DNA from 3 places in the Priestia sp. 10L35 genome. Region 2 is predicted to be linked to each of the others. Evidence: riboswitches for the same ligand, from Rfam matches in the RefSeq annotation. Region 2 holds a riboswitch; each other region holds the start of a gene.
The links. Region 2 has a riboswitch for thiamine pyrophosphate ahead of AC1DEF_RS19035 (acetylornithine deacetylase). Riboswitches for the same ligand answer to the same signal wherever they lie in the genome.

Region 1 (7,341 bases), on a different contig from region 2:
AAAGCGCATTTCGTGAGTTACCACCACCATCGTCATTCCTTCTTTTGCCAAGTCTTTCATGGCTTGAAGAACGTCTCCTACAAGCTCAGGATCAAGAGCTGAAGTAGGCTCATCAAACAGCATAACTTTTGGATCCATCGCCATTGCTCTGGCGATGCCAACGCGCTGTTGTTGTCCGCCAGACAGCTGGAAAGGATAAAAGTCGAGCTTGTCTCCTAAGCCAACTCGTGTTAATAATTCTTTCCCTCTTTTTTCTGCTTCTTGAGTGGAAACACCTTTTACAATTACAGGACCTTCCATAACATTTTCAAGTGCAGTTTTATGAGGAAATAAGTTATAGTTTTGAAAGACCATACCTGTTAGGCTTCGAAATGAAGTAATGTCTTTTTTACGAACAGGCTTGGTAAAATTCATGCTTTTTTTATCAAGTTCAATCGTACCGTCTGTTGGGATTTCTAACAGATTTAAGCAACGTAAAAAAGTTGTTTTACCGGATCCAGAAGGGCCGATTAATACAATTACCTTGCCCTGTTCAACTTCCAAATCAATCCCTTTTAATACTTGCAAATCACCGAATGATTTATGCAAATTTTTGATATTAATCATATAAAAAACTCCTTTAGCTACTTGAAACGGTTATTTAGATACGTAACGATCTAGTCTTATTTCAATGCGTCCTTGGATAATGGATAAGATTGTGCACATAATCCAGTACAAGAGCGCTGCTTCACTATAAAGAAGTAAAAACTCATAGTTAGTTGAAGCAATTTCTTGAGCTTGACGGAACATTTCAGAAACAAGAATAAGCGATGCAAGTGACGTGTCTTTAATAAGACTAATAAAAGAGTTAGATAATGGCGGAATCGATACACGTGCTGCTTGCGGTAAGATAATCCGTCTTAACGCTTGGGAATAGGTCATACCAAGTGAGTAGCCAGCTTCCCACTGTCCTTTAGGAATAGATTGAATTGCTGCTCGGATAATTTCAGATGCATAAGCACCTACACTTAATGAAAATCCAATAACAGCAGAGATAAATGGATCAATTGTTATATCTAAGTTAGGTAATCCGTAGAAAATGATAAATAATTGCACAAGCAAAGGCGTTCCACGAATAATTGAGACATATACACGTGCAATCATGTTTAATACCTTACTTGACGACAAGCGAGCAAGTGCTGTTAAAACAGCTAACACAATGCCTATGGCAAAGCTTATTAATGTTAGTGGAATAGAATATTGAATAGCTCCCTTTAGCATTGGTAAGAGAGATGATTGAGCGATTGAAATCAATTGATTCAATCGCTCTCCATCAGGAAAAATATTATTTAGGAGAAACATCTTCGCCAAACCATTTCTTAGAAATTTTTGCGTATGTTCCGTCTTTTTTCATATCTTTCAATGCTTTGTTTACTTCATCCACTAACTTACCGCTGTCTTTTCTAAACATAAAGCCGCTTGCAGCACCATCGGATTTTTCATCCGCGATTTTGATAGGTGCGTTAGGGTGCTTTTTCTTATAGTCAAGGAACGATAATTTATCGTTGATTGTAGCATCAACACGGTTTGCGCTCATTAGTTCTACTGCTTGAGCAAAACCTTCAGCACTCGTAATGTTTGCACCATAAGATTGAGCCATGTCTTTATAGTTACTTGTTAATGACTGTGCTGATTTTTTTCCTTTTAAATCTTTAAATGATTTGATATCTTTTTCGTCTTTACGAACAATTAATACAGCGCCTGACTGGATGTATGGATCAGAGAAATCGTATTTCTTTTGACGATCTTCACGAATACCCACTTCGTTAGCAATCATGTCAAAGCGTTTAGCATCTAATCCGGCAAACATGCCATCCCACTGTGTTTCTTTGAACTCAGCTTTTACGCCAAGACGTTTAGCTACTTCTTGAGCCAATTCTACATCAAACCCAGTTAGCTTTTGTTTGTCATCATGAAAAGTGAACGGAGGGTATGTACCTTCAGTTCCAATTGTTAATACGCCATCTTTTTTCACTTTATTATATAAATCCTCTTGTGAAGATTTATTGTCTCCATTGTTTGCTTCATTTTTTGAGCTAGAACCGCATGCGGCAAGCACAACTGTGAAAGCTAATAGTAGCGACAAAAGTGCAGCAAATTTCTTCATTTTCTAAACCCCCTAGTATTCTGATAGGAAATGATACTCTGTGATACTAAACAAGAACACAGCAAAAGTCAACAAAAAAAACTTATACGATTAATGTGACTTAAAATAAGGGAAATATACCTTCTATACACGGTTTGTCATAAGGATACAGAAAGATTTTAAAATTTGGATTAAGTGGATTTTTAAGGGAGATTTGAGGAGTAAAAAGGAAGTTTCATGCGACGATTTTCTCTTTCATTTTTTCATGACTTTTGGTGCAATAAACATATAGTTAAATGTTAAGGTAGAAATAAATTCCTTATGGTACACTTAAAGAAGAATTTATGAAACGGAGCGATATGATGAAAGCCATAAACTTAATCTCAATTGCCTTTGGTGCTATCGCTGGTACATATGCACGTTATTTGCTGAATCTTTCCTTATTATACACGGGCTATCCAATAGGAACGGTAATTGAAAACCTATTAGGAAGCTTCATACTAGGCCTATTAACAGGATTTTTTGTGTGGAAAAAGCCAAAAGAATGGATAAAGCTTGGACTAGGAGTTGGCGTGTGCGGCGGTTTTACAACGTATTCAACGTTTGCAGGAGACGTCATTTCTCTCACTCAGCACCATTTATTTTGGGGAGCCATTTATGTAATTGTCTCTTTAGTAGGTGGAATCCTTCTTGCTTTAGCAGGCTATCTATGCGGTGAAGCGGCAGGGGAAAATTTAGTGAAAGTACATGAGGTGAAGTAAATGAGCATAGTGAGCTTGGCACTTGGCGGGGCAGCTGGAGGGATATGCCGTTATCTTTTGGGTTTAAAAGTTACAAAAATAGTTTCAAACCCTCCTTTTCCAGTATCAATGCTGTTTGTAAACTTGCTCGGTGCGTTTGGCCTTGGTCTTTTTTACGGTAGTTATTATGGAAAGGTTCCGAGTCATGCTTATGATGATTCAATATTTTTAATGATTGGCATTGGGTTTTTTGGTGCCTTTACCACTTTTTCAACGTTCAGTGTGGAAACCGTACAGTTAATTCGAGAAAAATCTTATCGAAAAATGTTGGCGTATGTGGGGATTTCAGCATTTGGAACAGTTGGTTTATTTACAGTCGGTTTACTGGCAGGAACGTTTTTATTTAAGTAAAGAGAACGTTTCTAGTAGGGAAAAACAAAAAGACGGAGAAGTAGAGAATGGATAGAAAAGCAGAAGTTTGGAAATACATTTTGTTGATTGTAGCTGTTGCAGGTCAGATCATCGGTTTTTTATTTTTATTTATAAATGTTGTCGCGGCATTTATTTTTTACGGTTTTTATATTCTAACTTTTATTATGTTACTCCTGCTGTTTATATGGGATCGGAAAAAGGAAAAAGACAAAGAAGAATTTGACGACTATACCGATTACTAACCATATAAAAAGCAGAATGATGCGGTGCGCCGGGCCTCTTACTTACTAAAGAAGCTTAAAAGATACATCTATAAAAAGAAGAGAGCTGTAAGAGCATAAAGAGATATTGTATTTACATCTAGTTGTGTTATAATTTTAAGTGCGAAAACAAAATCAATAAATAGCAATCACTAGGGGAGCTTTTTGAAGCTGAGACGAATGTATTTCGGACCCTTTGAACCTGATCTGGTTTGGACCAGCGTAGGGAAGTGGTGATCATGTTTACATAACGATGCATGCTAACCACTCTACGTTGTAGAGTGGTTTTTTGTATGTAATAAAACCCTCTACACAAGATGAGGTGATTGAAATTTCTCTTTATTCTGAATAGAAAGGTTTCGATCATGTGGATATTCCTAAATTTCATGTCATTACAACAGATAAGCAGCCAATCGAAGAGCTTCAAAAAATTTTAACGGCTATCGCGCCTTTTGCGGGCGCCGTTCATATTAGAGAAAAAGAGAAAACGGCAAAGCAGATTCAATGTTTACTAGAAAGCCTGCCATTTTGTCGCTCTAAAATTATTTTGAATGACCGAGTTGATGTAGCGCATGCTTTAAAAGCAAAAGGCGTACAGCTTGCCTATCATAGTTTAGACGTTTCGGTTGTTATAGACGCATTTCCTTCTCTTATTGTCGGAAAATCAGTTCACTCTGTGGAAGAGGCTTTAGAAGCTGAAAAAGATGGTGCTCACTACATTCTATACGGACATATTTATTCAACACATTCAAAAAAAGGATTAAAAAGTCGAGGGATAGCAGCACTAAAAGAAGTAGTAGACGCTGTGCAGATACCGGTTATTGCCATTGGAGGAATTACACCTGTAAATGCCAAAGAGGTGCTTCAAACAGGAGCACACGGTATAGCTGTGATGTCTGGTGTCATGCTTGCGCAAGATCCCCTCAAAGCGATTAAACAATATTCTCATATATGGACATCTGGAGGTGGAGAAAATGAAGCAGCATTATGATGTACTGTTAATCGGAGGAGGTATAATCAGCTCTTCTATCGCTTATCATTTGTCAAAACAAGGAGCGTCAGTAGCTATTCTTGAACGCAATCAAATTGGTTGTGAAGCTTCAAGTGCAGCCGCTGGTATTTTAGGTGCTCAAGCTGAAATTGATGAAGAAGGTCCTCTTTTAGACCTTGCTATTAAGAGCAGAAGCATGTTTCCTGAACTGGTGAAGGAACTAAAAGAAAAAACGGCCATCGATGTAGAGCTCATTCAAAAAGGCTTATTAAAAGTCGCTGTAACAGAAGAAGATGCACACGTATTAAAGAAAAAAGCCGCTCAGCACCACCGGTGGGATGAACATGTAAGATGGATCGATGTAAAAGAAGCGCGTTTGTTAGAACCCGGGCTCTCTCCAGACATATACGGAGCCATTACAATACCGGGAGACGGCCAGCTAGCTCCGGCTAAGTTAACGCAAGCTCTTGCTCATGGAGCCTTGTATCACGGAGCAGATGTATTCGAATACTGTGACGTTCATTCTCTTATTATGGAAAATGAAACAGTAAAAGGTGTACAGACGTCCAAAGGCTCTTTTTATGGAGAAAAAGTAGTTATTGCAGCAGGCTCATGGGCTAAACGCTTTATTTCTTCTGAACATGTAGGTCAGGTGTTTCCCGTAAAAGGGGAGTGTATTGCTCTTCAAAGTCATAAGCCGCTGCTTTCTAAAACGATTTTTTTAGATGAAGGTTTTTACTTAGTGCCTAAGACTGGTGGAAGAATCGTAATCGGGGCAACTAAGCTACAGCATGATTTTACCAAGACGGTTTCTGCACAAGGTATTCAATTTTTGCTGAATAAAGCTTCTGCGCTTCTGCCGGCTATTAAAGAAGCCACATTTGAAAAAGCATGGGCTGGTCTTCGTCCGCAAACAAATGATGGCTGGCCTTATTTAGGAGAGCATCCTGAAATAGCGAATCTACACATGGCGTTTGGCCACTACCGAAACGGTATTTTATTAAGTGCTGCAACTGGAAAAATTATGGCTGATGCTTTGTTAGGGAAAAAGCTGAATCATTCATTTTTTACATCATTTCAGCTAACAAGAGTAATGGAGGGAGTTCATTGAATCTAATCATTAATGGTAAGACCGTTACTTTTGGAGATGAAATTGAAACGGTCGAGCACTTGTTGCAGGCTCAGAACCTGCATGAACGAGTGGTAATTGTTGAGCTAAACAAGAACATTTTGCAAAAAGAAGAACATAGCGATGCATGCTTAAAAGATGGCGATATATTAGAAGTTGTTTCATTTGTCGGAGGAGGATGAAGAGTATGTTAAAAATTGGACAATATACATTTAATTCACGTTTATTATTAGGGACAGGGAAATTTCCGGACTTTACGACTCAGCGTCAAGCGGTAGAAGAGTCAGAAACAGAAATTTTAACATTTGCTGTGAGACGAATGGATATTTTTGATCAAAATCAGCCTAATTTATTAGAAGCGCTTGATGTGAAGCGTTTCACTCTTTTGCCTAACACTGCTGGAGCAAAAAATGCAGAAGAGGCCGTACGTATTGCTAAATTAGCAAAGGCTTCTGGACTTTGTGACATGGTGAAAGTAGAAGTAATTGGATGTGATAAAACGCTGCTTCCTGATCCAGTTGAAACATTAAAAGCCAGTGAAGAACTGTTAAAAGAGGGCTTTACCGTTTTACCTTACACATCAGATGATGTTTTACTTGCGCGTCGTTTAGAGGAGTTAGGCGTACATGCCATTATGCCAGGAGCTTCGCCTATCGGTTCAGGTCAAGGTATTATTAATCCGTTGAACATGCGTTTTATCATTGAACAATCAACTGTTCCAGTAATTGTAGATGCAGGTATTGGAACGGCTTCAGACGCAGCTCAAGCTATGGAGTTAGGAGCAGATGGTGTGTTATTAAATACAGCTGTTTCAGGAGCAAAAGATCCTGTGAAAATGGCTCGTGCTATGAAGTTAGCGATTGAAGCAGGACGAGCAGCATTTGAAGCAGGACGTATTGAAAAGAAACAATATGCAACGGCAAGCAGTCCAACAGAAGGGATGAGTATCGGTTGATTAATCGTTATTCCCGCCAAGAATTGTTTCAACCTATTGGAAAAGGCGGACAGCAGCAAATTCAAGAAAAGCATGTTCTGATTGTAGGAGCAGGTGCTCTTGGAACAGGGAACGCGGAGGCCCTTGCGCGAGCGGGGATAAAGAAAATAACGCTCATTGACCGGGACTATGTAGAATGGAGCAACCTTCAGCGGCAGCAATTGTATAGTGAAAAAGATGCTGATAAAAGAATTCCAAAAGCAATTGCCGCTAAAAAACGGCTTCACGATATTAATCACGATGTAAAAGTAGAAGCGCACGTAGCAGACGGTACCCCTCAAGTTTTAGAACAGCTTGTTGAGGGGGTAGATGTTATGATTGATGCAACCGATAATTTTGACACACGCCTTGTAATGAATGATTTATCACAAAAATATGATATTCCTTGGATTTACGGAGCATGTGTAGGAAGTTATGGAATTAGTTATACTATCATACCAAGTGAAACACCGTGTTTATCCTGTTTGCTTGAATCTGTACCGCTTGGAGGGTTAACATGTGATACAGTGGGGATTATTAGTCCTGCTGTCCAAATGGTAGTCGCTCATCAAGTAACAGAAGTGTTAAAAATATTAGTCGGAGACTGGAATGCGCTCAGGAGGGAACTTGTTTCGTTTGACGTATGGAAAAATGAGTATACGAGCATCAATGTGAACGTGTTTCGCAAATC
Region 2 (7,341 bases):
TCGTTCAGAAAGTTACGTTCAGTATAAGAAGGTTTTTTTAAATTCGTCTTAAATTATTTACTTAGATTCTCCGATATTCTCAAACATTTCATCTACATTTGGCTTTTTCTTAATTAATCCTGACTCTTTTAACCAGTCCACATTTGACTGCCATGATTCTTTCGTTTGACTGCCAAATCCGTGTTCAGACTTCATTTTCGGAAGTAAAATATTTAAACTTTTTGTTTCCACGTCTTTTTCAAGAGGGAAGTTTGATTTATCTTGGTTATCTAATAGAATTTGAAGTGATTCTTTTGGATGCTTCTCTGTGTACTCATATCCTTTTGTCGCAGCACGCCAAAACGCTTTAATCGTATCAGAATCTTTTGCCCATGTTTGATCCCCAGTAACTGCCACTAGCTCATAGTAAGATGGTACGCCGTAATCCGAAGGATCAATGTCAACCGTTTTGTATCCTTTTTTGTGAAGCAATGGTACTTCATGATTAATATATGCCCCTATTACGGCATCTACTTTTTTACTAATCAGCGATGAATTTAACTCAAATCCTACGTCTACTAGTTTGACTTTATTCGGATCTCCTCCATCGCTTTTCACCATTTTCTTTAGAACAGACTCGCTTAATGGTGTTCCGCTGTAGCCTACTACTTTTCCTTCTAAATCTTTAGGACGCGTAATACCGCTATCTTTCAGCGCCACAACTCGGTTTAACGGAGACCTTACGATTGCTCCTACCGACTTTACCGGCACATCTTCATTTGCTCGTGCCATTGCTACATCAGGCTGATAATAAAGGCCGAGCGTAACTTTCCCCGCAGCTGCTAAATTAAGCGAGTCTGTTGGATTAGCAGGAAACTGTACTTTTACATTCAGCCCTTCTTTTTTGAAATATCCTTTTTCTTGTGCAGCGTAAATGAAGCTGTGCACTGCATTTGGATACCAATCAAGCATAATTGTAACGTCTTTTAATTTTTTACTGTCACCAGCTTTATTTTCCTTGTTCTGACCACAAGCAGCGAGCATCAAAACAAGCATCAGGCTTAAGCCAATTACAAACCATTTTTTCATTCTGTTTTCCTCCACTTTAATGAACGTTTTTCAAAACCTACTACAATAATAAAGAATAAAATACCAAGCGCAGATAAAATTACAATTGGTGCAAATACACCAGCTGCATCAAACTGTGTCATCATACGACGACTGAAATATCCTAAGCCTGCTTGTGCACCTAACCATTCGCCAATGGCAGCACCTATTATACTAAAGGTAACCGCTACTTTGAGCCCTGAATAAAAATGAGGCAGTGCAGAAGGAATGTTCAACTTAAAGAAAATATCTTTTTTTGTTGCTCCCATCGTTAACATGAGTTCTTTTAACTCTTTGTTTGTGGAACGAAGCCCGTCAAACGTGCTAACGGTAATGGGAAAAAACGTAATTAATACGGTCACAATCACTTTGCTCCAAATGGAGTAGCCAAACCAGAGAACAAATACAGGAGCAATGGCAATGGTCGGAATCATTTGTGACGCAATAATAAGCGGATAGAAAGCACGCTCAATAAGCGAGCTCCAATTCATCCACACGGCCAGCAGAACCCCTAGCACAACGGATATAACCAGCCCAATTACGACAATAGATAACGTAGCTGGTAAATGCTTAAACAATAAATCCATTCGCAAATCCCAAAGCTTCGTTAAAATACCGGTGGGCGTTGGTAAAATAAACGGATAGTTTACAATGCGTGCTCCAATTTCCCAAGCAACCAGTAAAATGACTACTAATATCACTGAAGCTCCGTACTTTTTCATGTGTTCACCTTCGATCTAAGCTGTTCAATTAAATAATCTTTTACGTCAAGCACACGCTGTTGATTCAAATCTTTTTGCGTTCGAGGTCTGCTAAGCGGCACTTGAATCTCTTCAAGATGACTTACCGGCTTGTCTGAAAAGATAAAAATACGATCTGATAAAAAAAGCGCTTCGTTTACGTCATGAGTGATAAATAAGATGGTGTGCTTACGCTTTTGCCATTGTTCAAGCAGCCATTCTTGCATCGACAAACGCGTAATGGCATCAAGCGCACTGAAAGGCTCATCTAAAAGCAGTACGTTAGAACCGCTTAATACAGTTCGCAGAAAAGAAACACGCTGCTTCATCCCTCCAGATAAATCACTTGGAAAACGATTTTCATACCCTTTTAAACCAAACTCTTCGAGCAGCTGAGATACTTGCCTATGAGCACTTGCTTTTGACACATTGTGAAGCTCAAGCGGCAGCGCTGCATTGTCTAAAATCGTGCGCCACGGAAGAAGCAAATCTTGCTGCGGCATGTAGCCTACTTTTCCAAGCCGCTTTTCATAAGACTGTCCGTTAATCACGATATCGCCTTCACTCTGCTGTTCAAGACCTGTAATGAGACGAAACAACGTACTTTTCCCAGAACCGCTCGCTCCAACTATACTGACAAACTCGCCTTCTTTCACGTCTAAGTTTAATGATGTTAAAATCGGTTGATCACCATTTTTGTACGTAAAACTGACGTTTTGAAAAGATAACACAGACTTATTCATGAATTGGCCACATCGCTTCGTTATAAGCCATATCCCAGAACATATACTCAAAACGCGTTGTATTTAAGAAAATTTCTTCGAGCTTTTCTAACTCCGCTTCTGATTTGTCTTCAGTAAGTGAGTCGAATAAATTAATACACCATGTCGCTAGTTCTCCAAATTCTTCTGAGCTATACATTTCAATCCACTCACGATAAAACTCATTGTTAGCTCCGGGCTTTTCACTGAGTTCTTTTCCTATTTCCCAATAGCTCCACATACAAGGCAAAAGAGCCGCCACTAATTCAGCTAATGTTCCGCTTTGACCAACGTGCAGCATATAGTGTGTGTATGCAAGCGTTGTAGGAGATGGCTGCGCTTTTTCTAATTCTTTTTCGCTGATTTCAAATTTCTTGGCATACTCACGGTGCAGGCTCATTTCTTCGTTTAATGTAGAATCCAAAAGTGCAGCAAATTTCCCCATCGTTTGAACATCGGTAGCTTTCATGGCTCCAATCGCAAATAATTTAGCATAATCAATTAGGTAAAGGTAATCTTGAATCATGTAAAAGCGAAACTTCTCCTTTTCAAGCGTTCCGTCTCCCATTCCCTGTACAAAGGGATGATTATGATTTTGACGCCAAATAGGCTGCAGCTTTTCGTATAATCGTTCACTAAATTTCATGATGATCACTCCTTATGCGTATGCAGCCACGTATAAATGAACTGCACCATCACTTTTGTATATTGAATAAGCTGATTCATATCTAATTGTTCATTCACAGCATGTGCATTTGCTAAATTTCCCGGACCATAAATAGCTGCCGGAATTCCCGCATCAGCTAGCCAACCGCCATCTGTTACGCTAGTTGACACATCGATTGGGGGCTTTTTCCCTTCAATTTGTTCGTGAGTATGTGCAAGCAGCTGCACTCCTGCATGACCTTCATCAATTTCTAATGACGGAAAGATTTCTCCTCTGTCTTCAATCATTGATGTGCCTCCCCATTCAAAGGTTGGCAGATTATCTTTTAACCATGGATCTGCTTTTGCAATAGCTAAAATGTATTCTTCCACTTCTTTTGATACTTGGTCGTATGATTCATTAGGATAATAGTGAACGGTGATCCACAGCCTGCATTCATCTGCAATAAACGCAGCATGCCTTCCGCCTTCGATTACTGCTGGGTTAATCGTGTTTGTTCCTGGCAAAAATCCTGGATAGCTCTTTGTAACAGCCCAGTGGCGCTCCAATTCTTGTAGCCCTCCGATCACTTTTGCCATCTTTTCGATAGCGCTCGCAGCTAACAGCCCTCCTCCAGCATGAATCATGCTTCGGCGTGTACCGTCATGATAGGTTTTGCTGCTTTTTATCGTAATCCATCCTGTGATTACTCCGCCTTGACCTTGAATATGTAAATCACTCGTATCGGCTACAAGCGCAAAGTCAGCTGTATATCCTTTCTGACAGCATTGCAGCGTACCTGCTTCTCCCACTTCTTCTCCTACAACGGATTCAAAAATCAAGTCTCCCGGCAGTTCAATTCCTGCTTCCGTTAAAAGCTGCACTGCAAATAATGCTCCTGCCAAGCCGCCTTTCATATCAGCAACTCCGCGTCCGATTATCATATTGTCTTTTACCACAGCTTCAAACGGATTTGTCCCCCACTTTTCATTTTCTTGTACCTCAGCAACATCCATATGCCCGTTAATAATCAAGCTTTGATAGTCAGCTGATTTTTGTCCTTTTAACGTACCTACTACGATGGGATCGTTGGAATATAAGTCCCACATATCGATGGAAAAACCGCAGTTTTTAAGGAAATCTGCTACGTAACGCTGCGCTTCATGAGAATTTCGTGCAGGAGGCGCCGGCGTTTTATATGAAACAAGCGTTTTTACTAACTGGATTAGCTCCCCTTTGCGCTCCTCTACCTGTTTGACAATCAAATCAATTGTTTCTTCCATGTATGACACCTTCCTTTACGCATAAAAAAACACTTCTTTCGCAGGAAAGAAGTGTTTTTGTTTATATACAAAAAATTATTATAACGAGTTCGTAAGGAAATACCATACAAAACATCCATTACAATACCTCTTTCCTACGCTAGTATTACCTAGTTCAGGTTATAAGGGTTAAGACTTCTCGTCTCTCTCAGCTTAGAAAGCACCCCTAGTGGCGTTGTATCTCTATAAAATTAAACGATTATCATATGTTTACCTGTAATAGTTTTATCATAGTAAAGCGTTTTATTCAATAGAAAGGTTCATGATTCAGCAATGAAAATAGTTTCCTTTTTAGTAAAATAAAAAGCACACACCTTTTTTAAGCAGTGTGTGCTCTTTACTTTTATAAGCTTACTAGTTAGCGGCTTTTTTAAAAATACGCGGTTTTTCCATTTAGACAGTGACAAGCTCAAGTTTTTGCCCCGGTCTCACTAACGAAAGCAGCTCATGATCTTCTTCTATTACATACCCAATCACATTCACATTAGCATTTGCAGGCAAATTCGTTTTAGCTATTTGAACCTCTCCTCTGTAACGTCCGTAGCCACCATTGTCCATTGTAATTGCTCCCATTCTGCGCTCTACTGTATGAAATGGCGGTACTGGTTTTACAGATCGAGTATCAACTAAACGCAGAACGTCTTTTGATACATCCGGACGCACGCTGTATGTTCCCTCTATATGAGGTGAACGAATGCGCAGCGGAATAATACGGCTTTCTTGATATTGAACCAAACGCTTTAATAAACTTGAACCGGCGCATGGATCTCCAATATAAACCTCTGCTACTCCGCATCCGTATAAATCTACTGCAGAGGTAAAAGGACATCTATTACGGTCTTTTTCTCTAGTAGGAAGACCTTGATAAATAGGGCCTCTTTTTTCGTCTTCTCCAGGAATATAAGCGCAGACTGGAATACGAAGTTCATTAAATAAATCTGTCTGCTGTTGAAAAAACGTTTCTTCAAGCCCTGTTTCAGGCCGCGGATAAAAATTATGCCATGCAAGTAGCTGATGATGATGAAGACCTGCAGATAAGAGTGCTTCAATTTCTTGTTTGGATAACGTACTTGCATTAACAGCAATATAAAATTCATTCGCAAGCGAAAGAGTTTCTTCTGCGCTAAAGCCATCGTCTAGTCTAATACCAGATACGCCAAGTGAAGATAGCGACATAAGGCTTTCAATACCTAAATGAACTGGCGTATGCTTAGATACGTCTGCATACACGCTTATTCCACAATCTCTAGCCACATGAAGCAATTCTTTTGCCCGTTCAGCCAAATCCCCTTTTTCTTCTGGAATGTGAAGCGAAGTGAATGCACGTGTAACCCCGCACTCACTCGCTTCTATTAATTTTTCGGGGGCATCACTATCATTTAAATAAAACGAAATACCGATCATTCAAACTCCCTCGCCATTTCATCGTTAAATCCAAAGAAATAGGTACAAACAAAGCCTGCTGCATAAGCAACAACTAATCCAAGTAAATAAAGAAGAATTTGATGCGCATGAACTAAAAACGTAAGCGGTAAACCTGATACCCCCACCGCTACAGTTGCAATATGAAAGTGCGCCTGAAACGCTCCGCCGATTCCAGCTCCGAGACAAGCGGTTAAGAATGGACGCCCTAAAGGAAGTGTGACTCCAAAAATAAGCGGCTCTCCGATTCCAAGCAGCCCTGAAGGAAGAGCGCCTCCAATTGCTCGCTTTAAACGTTTTTTCTTCGTTTTGATATAAATAGCAAAAGCAGCACCTACCTGACCGGCTCCGCCCATTGCTAGTATAGGAAGAAGCGGATCATCTCCAATTGAATTGATAAGCTCTAAATGAACAGGAGTAAGACCTTGATGCAGTCCTGTAATGACAAGCGGCAAGAACGTTGCTCCTAAAACAAAGCCTGCTACAACTCCTCCAACCTCTAAAACTCCTAAAAGGCCTTTTGTGATTCCATCTGAAATCAAACCTCCGATTGGCATGAACACTACATACGTAATAATGCCTGTAATTAACACCGTAACGGTCGGTGTAATAATAATATCCAGTGACTGAGGGACAAATTTACGCACTCGTTTTTCCACTACGGCCATAAAGATTGCTGCAAGCAATACGCCTATTAAGCCGCCCCGTCCCGGCAAAAGTGCTTCACCAAAAAGTTTAATATCAGCTACGGTAGGATTAATGACTAAAATACCGGCTAAGCCTCCTAGAGCCGGCGAACCACCAAATTCTTTTGCCGCATTAATACCTACTAAAATACCAAGATAAGCAAATAAACCGCTTCCGATAACGGTTAAAAGAATAGCAATCTGTGAATCTGCCGGAAGCCACTTCGCTTGAACAGCTGCTTTTGTCACTCCGGTGATAAGTCCAGATGCTACAAGAGCAGGTATTAACGGAATAAAAATACTCGCAATTCGGCGAAGCAAGAGCTTAAACGGCGTTGCATTTTTTTCTTTCAGCTCCGATTTCCGCTGAGCCGCACGATTTTCTAAATTAATACCGCCAGATTCATCAATTAACTTTCCAAATTCCTCTGTTACTTTGTTTACTTTTCCAGGACCAATAATGATTTGCAGCGTTTCTTCTTCAACTAATCCAAGTACGCCTTCAAGCTTTCGTATATCTGCCTTTTTTACAATTGAATCATCTTTTACAGTCACGCGCAGCCGAGTCATACAATGCGTATACGCTTCAATATTTGATGCTCCCCCAAGCATCTCCAAAATAACCTTTGCTAATTGATGATTATCTACAGACATGTTAATCCCCCTTTGTATTTTCCT
Region 3 (7,341 bases), on a different contig from region 2:
CATTCATTATTCCGTTATAATCATTTCTTGTACGATGAAAGTTGATTAATTAGAAAACATTTATATATCGGCATTTTATTTACATTTGTTATACATACCTGCGCTGTGCGTATACTCATGTTGTCTTAAACCTTTGAGTGTTAAAAGGGAGCTCAAAATTTAGCTGCAGATAGCACGCCCTTCTTGGGACGCTAAACCCGGCTATGAGGGCACCCACCTAGTAGATCTGGGTATTTAAGACACTTAGGGTTACGGCAGTGCGGGCTTATTTTTTAGTTAGCTGTAGCTAGCTTTTTTTATTTTTCATTTTAATAGTTTACATAATTATTTTATTGTTAACTTATATTTTTTTTAGACATGTATGTTTTATTTATCTTCGATTGAGGAACATAAAAAGTAATAAAGGAGATGGATAAAATGAATGAACAAAAAATTGCTAAAAAAGTAAACGAAGTATTAGAAGGAAATCGTGTAGGAACATTAGCCACAGTTGTAAACAACAAACCCCACTCTCGCTATATGACATTCTTTAGCGATGAAGATGGTATCGCTCTTTACACACCAACAAATATCAATACACATAAGGCAGAGGAAATCGAAGCCAATCCGAACGTGCACGTACTATTGGGCTACAGCGGCGAAGGATATGGCGATCAATACTTAGAATTATCTGGTACAGCTGTTCTTCGTACTGGTGATCAATTAAAAGGGCGTATATGGAATGATCACATGAAAGAATGGTTTGACGGTCCAAATGACCCTGAGTATGTTGTTCTTGAAATTACGCCGAACGAAATTCGCTTTATGAATGAAGGCGAAGAAACTCCTCAAACTGTTCAGCTATAATAAAAAAGCGCACACTGTGCGCTTTTTTTATTTTCCTACCGCTTCTTTCAATTGAGCTGCTTTTTCTTTTGGAGACGCTGCTAAGCTAATCGCGGTAATAATAGAAACGCCATCTGCACCTGCTTCTACTACTTGTTTGGCATTTTCAGGCGTGATCCCGCCGATTCCTACAATTGGAAAGTCAATATTCTGGTTTCGCACTTCTTCAATTAACTTTGTACCTTGCACTGCTTTTGCGTCTTTTTTTGTAGAAGTAGGAAAAACAGGTCCCATTCCTACATAATCTGCCCCGTCTTTTATCGCTTGCTGCAGCTCTTGTACATTATGAACAGAGACGCCTACAATTCCTTTTCCTATTTTCTCTCGAACAATATGAGCTTTTTCATCTTCTTGTCCAATATGAACGCCATCTGCTTGTAAGCGGATCGCTAAGTCAAGATCATCATTCACAACAAAAGGAACGCTGTGCTGCTGACAAATTTGCTGAAGTTCCTTCGCCAGCTGATATTTCGCTTCTCCTGTTAGGGCACCTTCGCCTTTTTCACGGAATTGAAACACAGTAACTCCGCCTTCAATTGCTTCTTTCAACACTTCTCTCGGATCTTTTGTACAGTTATTGCTGCCCATTATAAAATAAACTTGCAGCAACTTTTTGATTTCTTCATTTGTCATTTTCCGGCTCCTTTTAACGTTGATGTACTCTTGCATATGATTCAATATCCTGCCCAGATAAAAGATGAAGCTGATTTAACAGCTCAATTTGAAAGCTTCCCGGCCCTTCTTCACCTTTTTTCTCTGCGGCGATTTCACCCGCCACTCCGTAAAAACTTAAAGCAGCAACGCTTGCCTCGACATATTCTTTTTCTACAGCAGCGAAAGCTCCTATAATTGATGTCAGCAGACATCCAGTCCCCGTCACTTTCGTAAATAACGGGTGACCGTTGTCTACTGTATACGTTTTGTTTCCATCTGTGATTACATCTTGTTTACCCGTGATAACAATCACCGTATCTAATTTGTTCGCTGCTTTCTCAGCAAGTTCAATGACGTCTCCTTGCCCTTCTAATGAATCAACGCCTTTAATGAGCCATGACTCGCCTACTACATTCGCAACTTCAGCAGCGTTACCACGAATAACTGCCATATTTAATTCTTCTACAAGCTGACGTGCTACTTCTGTACGAAACGGTGTCGCTCCGGCTCCTACAGGATCGAAAATAACCGGCACGCCATTTTCATTTGCTGATTTTCCTGCTATTCTCATCGCTTCTACTTCCTGAGCCGTCAGTGTACCCATATTTAAGACAAGCGCTCCGGCGATTCGTGCCATGTCAGCCACTTCTTCTTTCGCATAAGCCATAACAGGTGAAGCTCCTAGTGCAAGCAGTCCATTTGCTGTAAAGTTGGTTACCACAACATTCGTAATATTATGAACAAGCGGACTTATGTCTCTTACTTTCTCTAATTGAGCTGAAATTTTACTAATATCCATGTTTTTTCACTCTTTTCATTTAGTTTTAACACTGCAAAAAAGACAAAAAAGCACCTTGCATGCGCAAAGTGCTTTGGTATGTACTCACATTCCCTGCGCTGGCATTATCCAACAGGTTCAAATGGTCAACAGGCGTCCCTGTACTCTCAGCCTGCCCCGCGCAAGCTCCCATACTATTCTTGTTACGTTTAAAGTTTACTATTAACCTTTTTTATTTGCAACCGTTTTACTGTTTTTGAGCGTTAATGAGACTATTCAACATCTTACATATGGATTAAATTTCATCTCTACTTTGAAGATCTTTACTGTTAATACAGATCACGGCATCCTCTGTTGCGATAACATTCAAACAAAGCGATACAATAGCAAAAAAACTGTAGTTTCTTTTTTGTTGCTTTTTAAACACAAAACATTCGCAATGAGAACTTGCCAATTCACACTCAACTTTACTATTTTCAGACAAACACAACCATACTGAAAGAATCTCGTCAAAATATACATGTGTTGAAAAAAAAGTACCGTTTTGTTTTTTTAGTTTTACTTCTATAAAGCCTTCAATAAGAATATGAACATTTTTTAACGTGACAGTTTTATCATCAATTTGTACCATGCGACTTTTACGGTTGTTAACAGCCGAAACTTCTGTATACTTTATTTTGTCTTTTACTAGGTGGCATACTGGTTTATGTGAAAAATCAATTTCACTAGCGGGAAGAAGATAATTTAATTGAATACTACATTTACCTTTGTACATATCTCCTTTTTGCTTTTGAATTGAAATACTAAAGACGTTACTAAGCGTTAAAGTATGAGCTCCTTTGCGAAGAATAATAAATCTTTCTCCTTCATTAATATCCAATAGCAGCTTGTTTGTATTTAACTTATCTATGGTAAGATTAAGTGTACAACTAATTCCAGATATGTTGTCTGCTCTCCAAAGTATATAGTTAGAATTTTGGAATCGATTAACGTAAAAATCACTACAAATTATATCTTCTGCAGGAACCCCTTCTTGAAATTCTTCTTGAAATTTGATCTCCGATGATGTTTGGATCCAATCTTGTACGACAGGTGTTGAAATCGCAATATGCCTATGATTAAGTGGGGATTCAGCCATACTCCCACCTCATTTATATTTTTATATTTACATTATGTTTATTTTAATTTAAATATGAATAAAGTCCCGTGAACATGCACCAAAAAATAGTTTTCTCATTTTATAAACTATAAAAAATAAAAGAAGGTGTGAAATAAATGGGATGTAACTCAGATAGTAACTCAGCGATTTTGGGAAATTGTTTTAACCAAACGGAATACGTGAAGGATCAATTATGTACTCAGTTTACAATTGCTCCTGCCGCTGCTCCTGATAATACAGTTGTTGTTTACCAAGCCATAAACGAGTCAGTGGTCGCTTCTTTTGTTCTACGCAACACTGGAACAGTCGCTTTTACAGTAACTGTTACAAATGCAGCAGGAACAGACATTATAGGTCCTGATCTTGAAATTGCTCCAGGTGAATCTTTACTAAGAACTGTTGATAATTTAGGATCTATTTCTATTACAGGTCCAATCCCACCTGAAACCGCATCAGCAAAAGCTAACCTAGATATTGTAGTAAGATATACATTAAATTAAGTTGTTTAAAATCACTGCAGAATATTAATTTTGCAGTGACTACCACCTTATCTGCAATTACATAAAGCCCATTTAAATAAACCTATGCTCTTAATATAAATAAACTTACTGAATACGTTATAATAAATAACCTTTCTTTCAATATAAATTAAAAGAGGTAATCAAAATGGACGACAAATGCTGCAATTCTAGACCAATCGGTAGCTGTTTTTGCAACGGAATAACCGGAGCTACCGGCGTTACCGGAGCTACCGGTGTCACTGGGGCTACCGGTGTCACTGGGGCTACCGGTGTTACTGGGGCTACCGGTGTCACTGGGGCTACCGGTGTTACTGGGGCTACCGGGGCTACCGGCGTTACCGGAGCTACCGGTGTTACTGGGGCTACCGGCGTTACCGGAGCTACCGGCGTTACTGGGGCTACCGGTGTCACTGGGGCTACCGGTGTCACTGGGGCTACCGGTGTTACCGGAGCTACCGGTGTCACTGGGGCTACCGGTGTTACTGGGGCTACCGGCGTCACTGGGGCTACCGGTGTTACTGGGGCTACCGGCGTCACTGGAGCTACGGGAATTGCCATTGGAGGTGCGATGATTCCCTATGCATCAGGTACAACTATAACCGTTACTACTATTGTAGGGGGGCTAGTTGGGACCAATGGACTTATAGGATTTGGAAACTCTGTTTCAGGAGTTTCTATCGTTGGAGGAACAATTGATCTTACCGGGGCAAGCGGGACACTTCTTAACTTTGCATTTTCAGTTCCTAGAGATGGCACTCTTACAGCCATCGCAGCTTATTTTAGTACAACATTAGGTTTAAGCTTATTGGGTACTACAGTAACGATTACTGCCCAGCTATACCGTTCAACAACTCCGAATAATATCTTTTCACCTGTTCCCGGAGCATCAGTAAACTTAACGCTTTCAGGAACAATTGCCATCGGAACTACTATAAACGGAATCACTCAAAATTTAAATATACCTGTTACATCCCAAAATCGATTATTAATGGTGTATTCAGCAACTGCTACAGGTCTTTCCTTAGTTAACACTATTACAGGTTATGCCAGTGCGGGGATAACGATTGCCTGATCATAAGAAAACCACGAAAACCCACTGCTGAAATTAACAGTGGGTTTTCGTTTTTTATATGTTACTAGCTTTTCGTTACCTATTATTTCTCTTGAACGGTTTGATTTCTCACAGCTGTTTTTCGATCTTTCCCTGCCCCTAAAGATAAAAGAAAACAAAGCAGCAGAACAAGTGCAGCCGATACGTACGGATAATTAATGTTTATATCAAAAAGAAAGCCTGCTACAACGGGTCCAATAATATTCCCAAGACTTGTATAAGCAGAATTTAGTCCGGCTACATACCCTTGGTCGTCTTGTGCCATCATCGACATTTGCGTGCTGATTGCCGGACGTAAAATATCTGTTGCTAAAAAGACGATGAATGTCACAACAATAATAAGCCAGTACGTGTGCACAAACAGCGTAAGTAAAATAAAAAGTCCCGTCATCATCAAGCAAAACGAAATCACTCTTTTTTCACCAAACTTATTTAAAATCCAGCCAAAAATCGTAACCTGCACTACGGCCCCCGCAATAGAGCCAAACGTAATAACAAACGCAATATCTTTGGGCGTAAAGCTAAATTTATGATCAACAAATAGCGAAAAAATCGTTTCATAATTGGATAATCCAAACGATGTCACAAAAACAATAATTAAACTTAAAAAATAAGGTTCTTTATAGGAATTCATAAGCTGGAGTAGCAGCCGATCTTCTTTTGGATTCTCATTGTTTGAAACAGCATGATTTTGTACAGGACGAGACTCTGGCAAAACAAAAAGCGTAATCACTGCAGCCAAGCCGCCTGCTACTGCGGCCATATAAAATGGTACACGCATGCCGTATTCAGCTAAAAAGCCGCCAATACCAGGTCCAATAATAAATCCTGTTGTAATCGCCGCCGTCACATAGCCCATTCCTTTAGCACGTTCTTTAGCAGACGTCACGTCCGCTGTATAGGCCATAACAGCAGGCATAATAAGCGCGGCCCCGACCCCGCCTAACATTCTCGATACAAATAATAAAAGAGGTGTACTTACTGAACCGAAGAACCATTCAGACAAGGCAAAAACAATCATTCCCGCTACAATAATTTTCTTTCTCCCTAACGAATCTGATAACCGTCCCGCTAAAGGTGAAAACAGAAATTGAGTCAGTGAAAACACCGCTACTAAAAGCCCCATCACGCTGCCGTTGATATGAAGCTCCGTCATATATGTTGGCATAATTGGAATAACGAGACCGATTCCTGTAAAAATAATAAAAATGTTTAGCATGAGCAGCAAAATCGCCGCTCGATTTCTTAACAATAATGACATATAAACCTCCTGATTACAAAAATACTGAACGTTCGGTCTATAAAAATACAAAATAATGAGGGATTACTCATTACCGCAATAAGCATCCCCGATTATTTAAGAAGACCTTGCTATAATTCCGTTTAAAAATACATCGATTGCTGAATGGTAAAGCTGCAGGGCATTTTCCGTGTTCGTTTTTCGAGACATGCGGCTCATTCCAACAAACAGCCCTTCTAAAATCACTGCAAGCTGTTCTGCATTTTTAGGAGAAAACTCTCCTTCATCAATCCCTTTTTGCAAAAGCTCCCGGTTAAACTCCACGTGTCGTTTCACCATCTCATCAATTCGCTCTTCGATGTCGCTGCCCTTTTCCTCGTTGTTAAAAAACTCATCGGCGGCTTTCGTAAGAGGATGATTTAAATCATCTAAAATGATTTGCTCCGCAATTCCAAAAAGCTTATCTCTTGTTGTTTTGTAAAGAGACTCTCTTTCTTTCCAGTTTCGTTCCCACTCGAGATCCCATTCGTCTATTAAATAGAGAAAAAGCCCTTCTTTACTTTTAAAGTGATAATAAATATTCCCTTTACTGCTTCCCGTAGCTTCTACAATTTCCTCAATAGATGTAGCTTTATAGCCTTTTTGAGAAAACAATGCTTTAGCGGCATCTGCCACTTTTCTTTTGGTTTGTTCACTTTGAAGCTTTTTTTTATTCAAGCTATTTCCACCGCCCCGCACATTTATTATTTATACTGAACATTCGTTTTGTATTATCTGACACCTATACTACATAGGAAAATCCTTTTTGTCTAGTGAAAAAACCTAGTTTATACCTTTTTATATGAATTATGACAAAACAAAAAACAAAGAGGTTGAGACATAACTAAATCAACCGCTAGAAGCCACTACATATATGAAACCTACGTTCACGTTCACCATCACCATAAAAAATCCGAACGATGAATCAAGATTCTTCATCAAGAATCTTGATTC

Region 1: another riboswitch for thiamine pyrophosphate. It lies ahead of AC1DEF_RS24400 (thiamine phosphate synthase); the one in region 2 lies ahead of AC1DEF_RS19035 (acetylornithine deacetylase).
Region 3: another riboswitch for thiamine pyrophosphate. It lies ahead of thiM (hydroxyethylthiazole kinase); the one in region 2 lies ahead of AC1DEF_RS19035 (acetylornithine deacetylase).

What each region holds. Positions count from the first base shown of each region.
Region 1 covers NZ_JBFTKA010000009.1:60,159-67,499, reverse strand. The annotation lists gene AC1DEF_RS24430 (amino acid ABC transporter ATP-binding protein) at 1-606, opposite strand, end outside; gene AC1DEF_RS24425 (amino acid ABC transporter permease) at 637-1,341, opposite strand; gene AC1DEF_RS24420 (amino acid ABC transporter substrate-binding protein) at 1,325-2,146, opposite strand; gene AC1DEF_RS24415 (fluoride efflux transporter FluC) at 2,470-2,886, shown strand; gene crcB (fluoride efflux transporter CrcB) at 2,887-3,276, shown strand; gene AC1DEF_RS24405 (hypothetical protein) at 3,324-3,539, shown strand; TPP riboswitch at 3,702-3,803, shown strand; gene AC1DEF_RS24400 (thiamine phosphate synthase) at 3,925-4,548, shown strand; gene thiO (glycine oxidase ThiO) at 4,532-5,659, shown strand; gene thiS (sulfur carrier protein ThiS) at 5,656-5,859, shown strand; gene AC1DEF_RS24385 (thiazole synthase) at 5,865-6,632, shown strand; gene AC1DEF_RS24380 (thiazole biosynthesis adenylyltransferase ThiF) at 6,629-7,341, shown strand, end outside.
Region 2 covers NZ_JBFTKA010000005.1:146,966-154,306, forward strand. The annotation lists gene AC1DEF_RS19015 (ABC transporter substrate-binding protein) at 58-1,068, opposite strand; gene AC1DEF_RS19020 (ABC transporter permease) at 1,065-1,808, opposite strand; gene AC1DEF_RS19025 (ABC transporter ATP-binding protein) at 1,805-2,569, opposite strand; gene tenA (thiaminase II) at 2,562-3,233, opposite strand; gene AC1DEF_RS19035 (acetylornithine deacetylase) at 3,239-4,516, opposite strand; TPP riboswitch at 4,631-4,733, opposite strand; gene AC1DEF_RS19040 (MupG family TIM beta-alpha barrel fold protein) at 4,949-5,959, opposite strand; gene AC1DEF_RS19045 (PTS transporter subunit EIIC) at 5,956-7,317, opposite strand.
Region 3 covers NZ_JBFTKA010000002.1:648,259-655,599, forward strand. The annotation lists RNA gene ssrS (6S RNA) at 93-270, shown strand; gene AC1DEF_RS09280 (pyridoxamine 5'-phosphate oxidase family protein) at 418-846, shown strand; gene thiE (thiamine phosphate synthase) at 874-1,518, opposite strand; gene thiM (hydroxyethylthiazole kinase) at 1,532-2,338, opposite strand; TPP riboswitch at 2,412-2,520, opposite strand; gene AC1DEF_RS09295 (S-Ena type endospore appendage) at 2,613-3,455, opposite strand; gene AC1DEF_RS09300 (S-Ena type endospore appendage) at 3,593-3,976, shown strand; partial or broken gene AC1DEF_RS09305 (exosporium glycoprotein BclB-related protein) at 4,176-5,069, shown strand; gene AC1DEF_RS09310 (MFS transporter) at 5,152-6,369, opposite strand; gene AC1DEF_RS09315 (TetR/AcrR family transcriptional regulator) at 6,466-7,065, opposite strand; gene AC1DEF_RS09320 (hypothetical protein) at 7,237-7,341, opposite strand, start outside.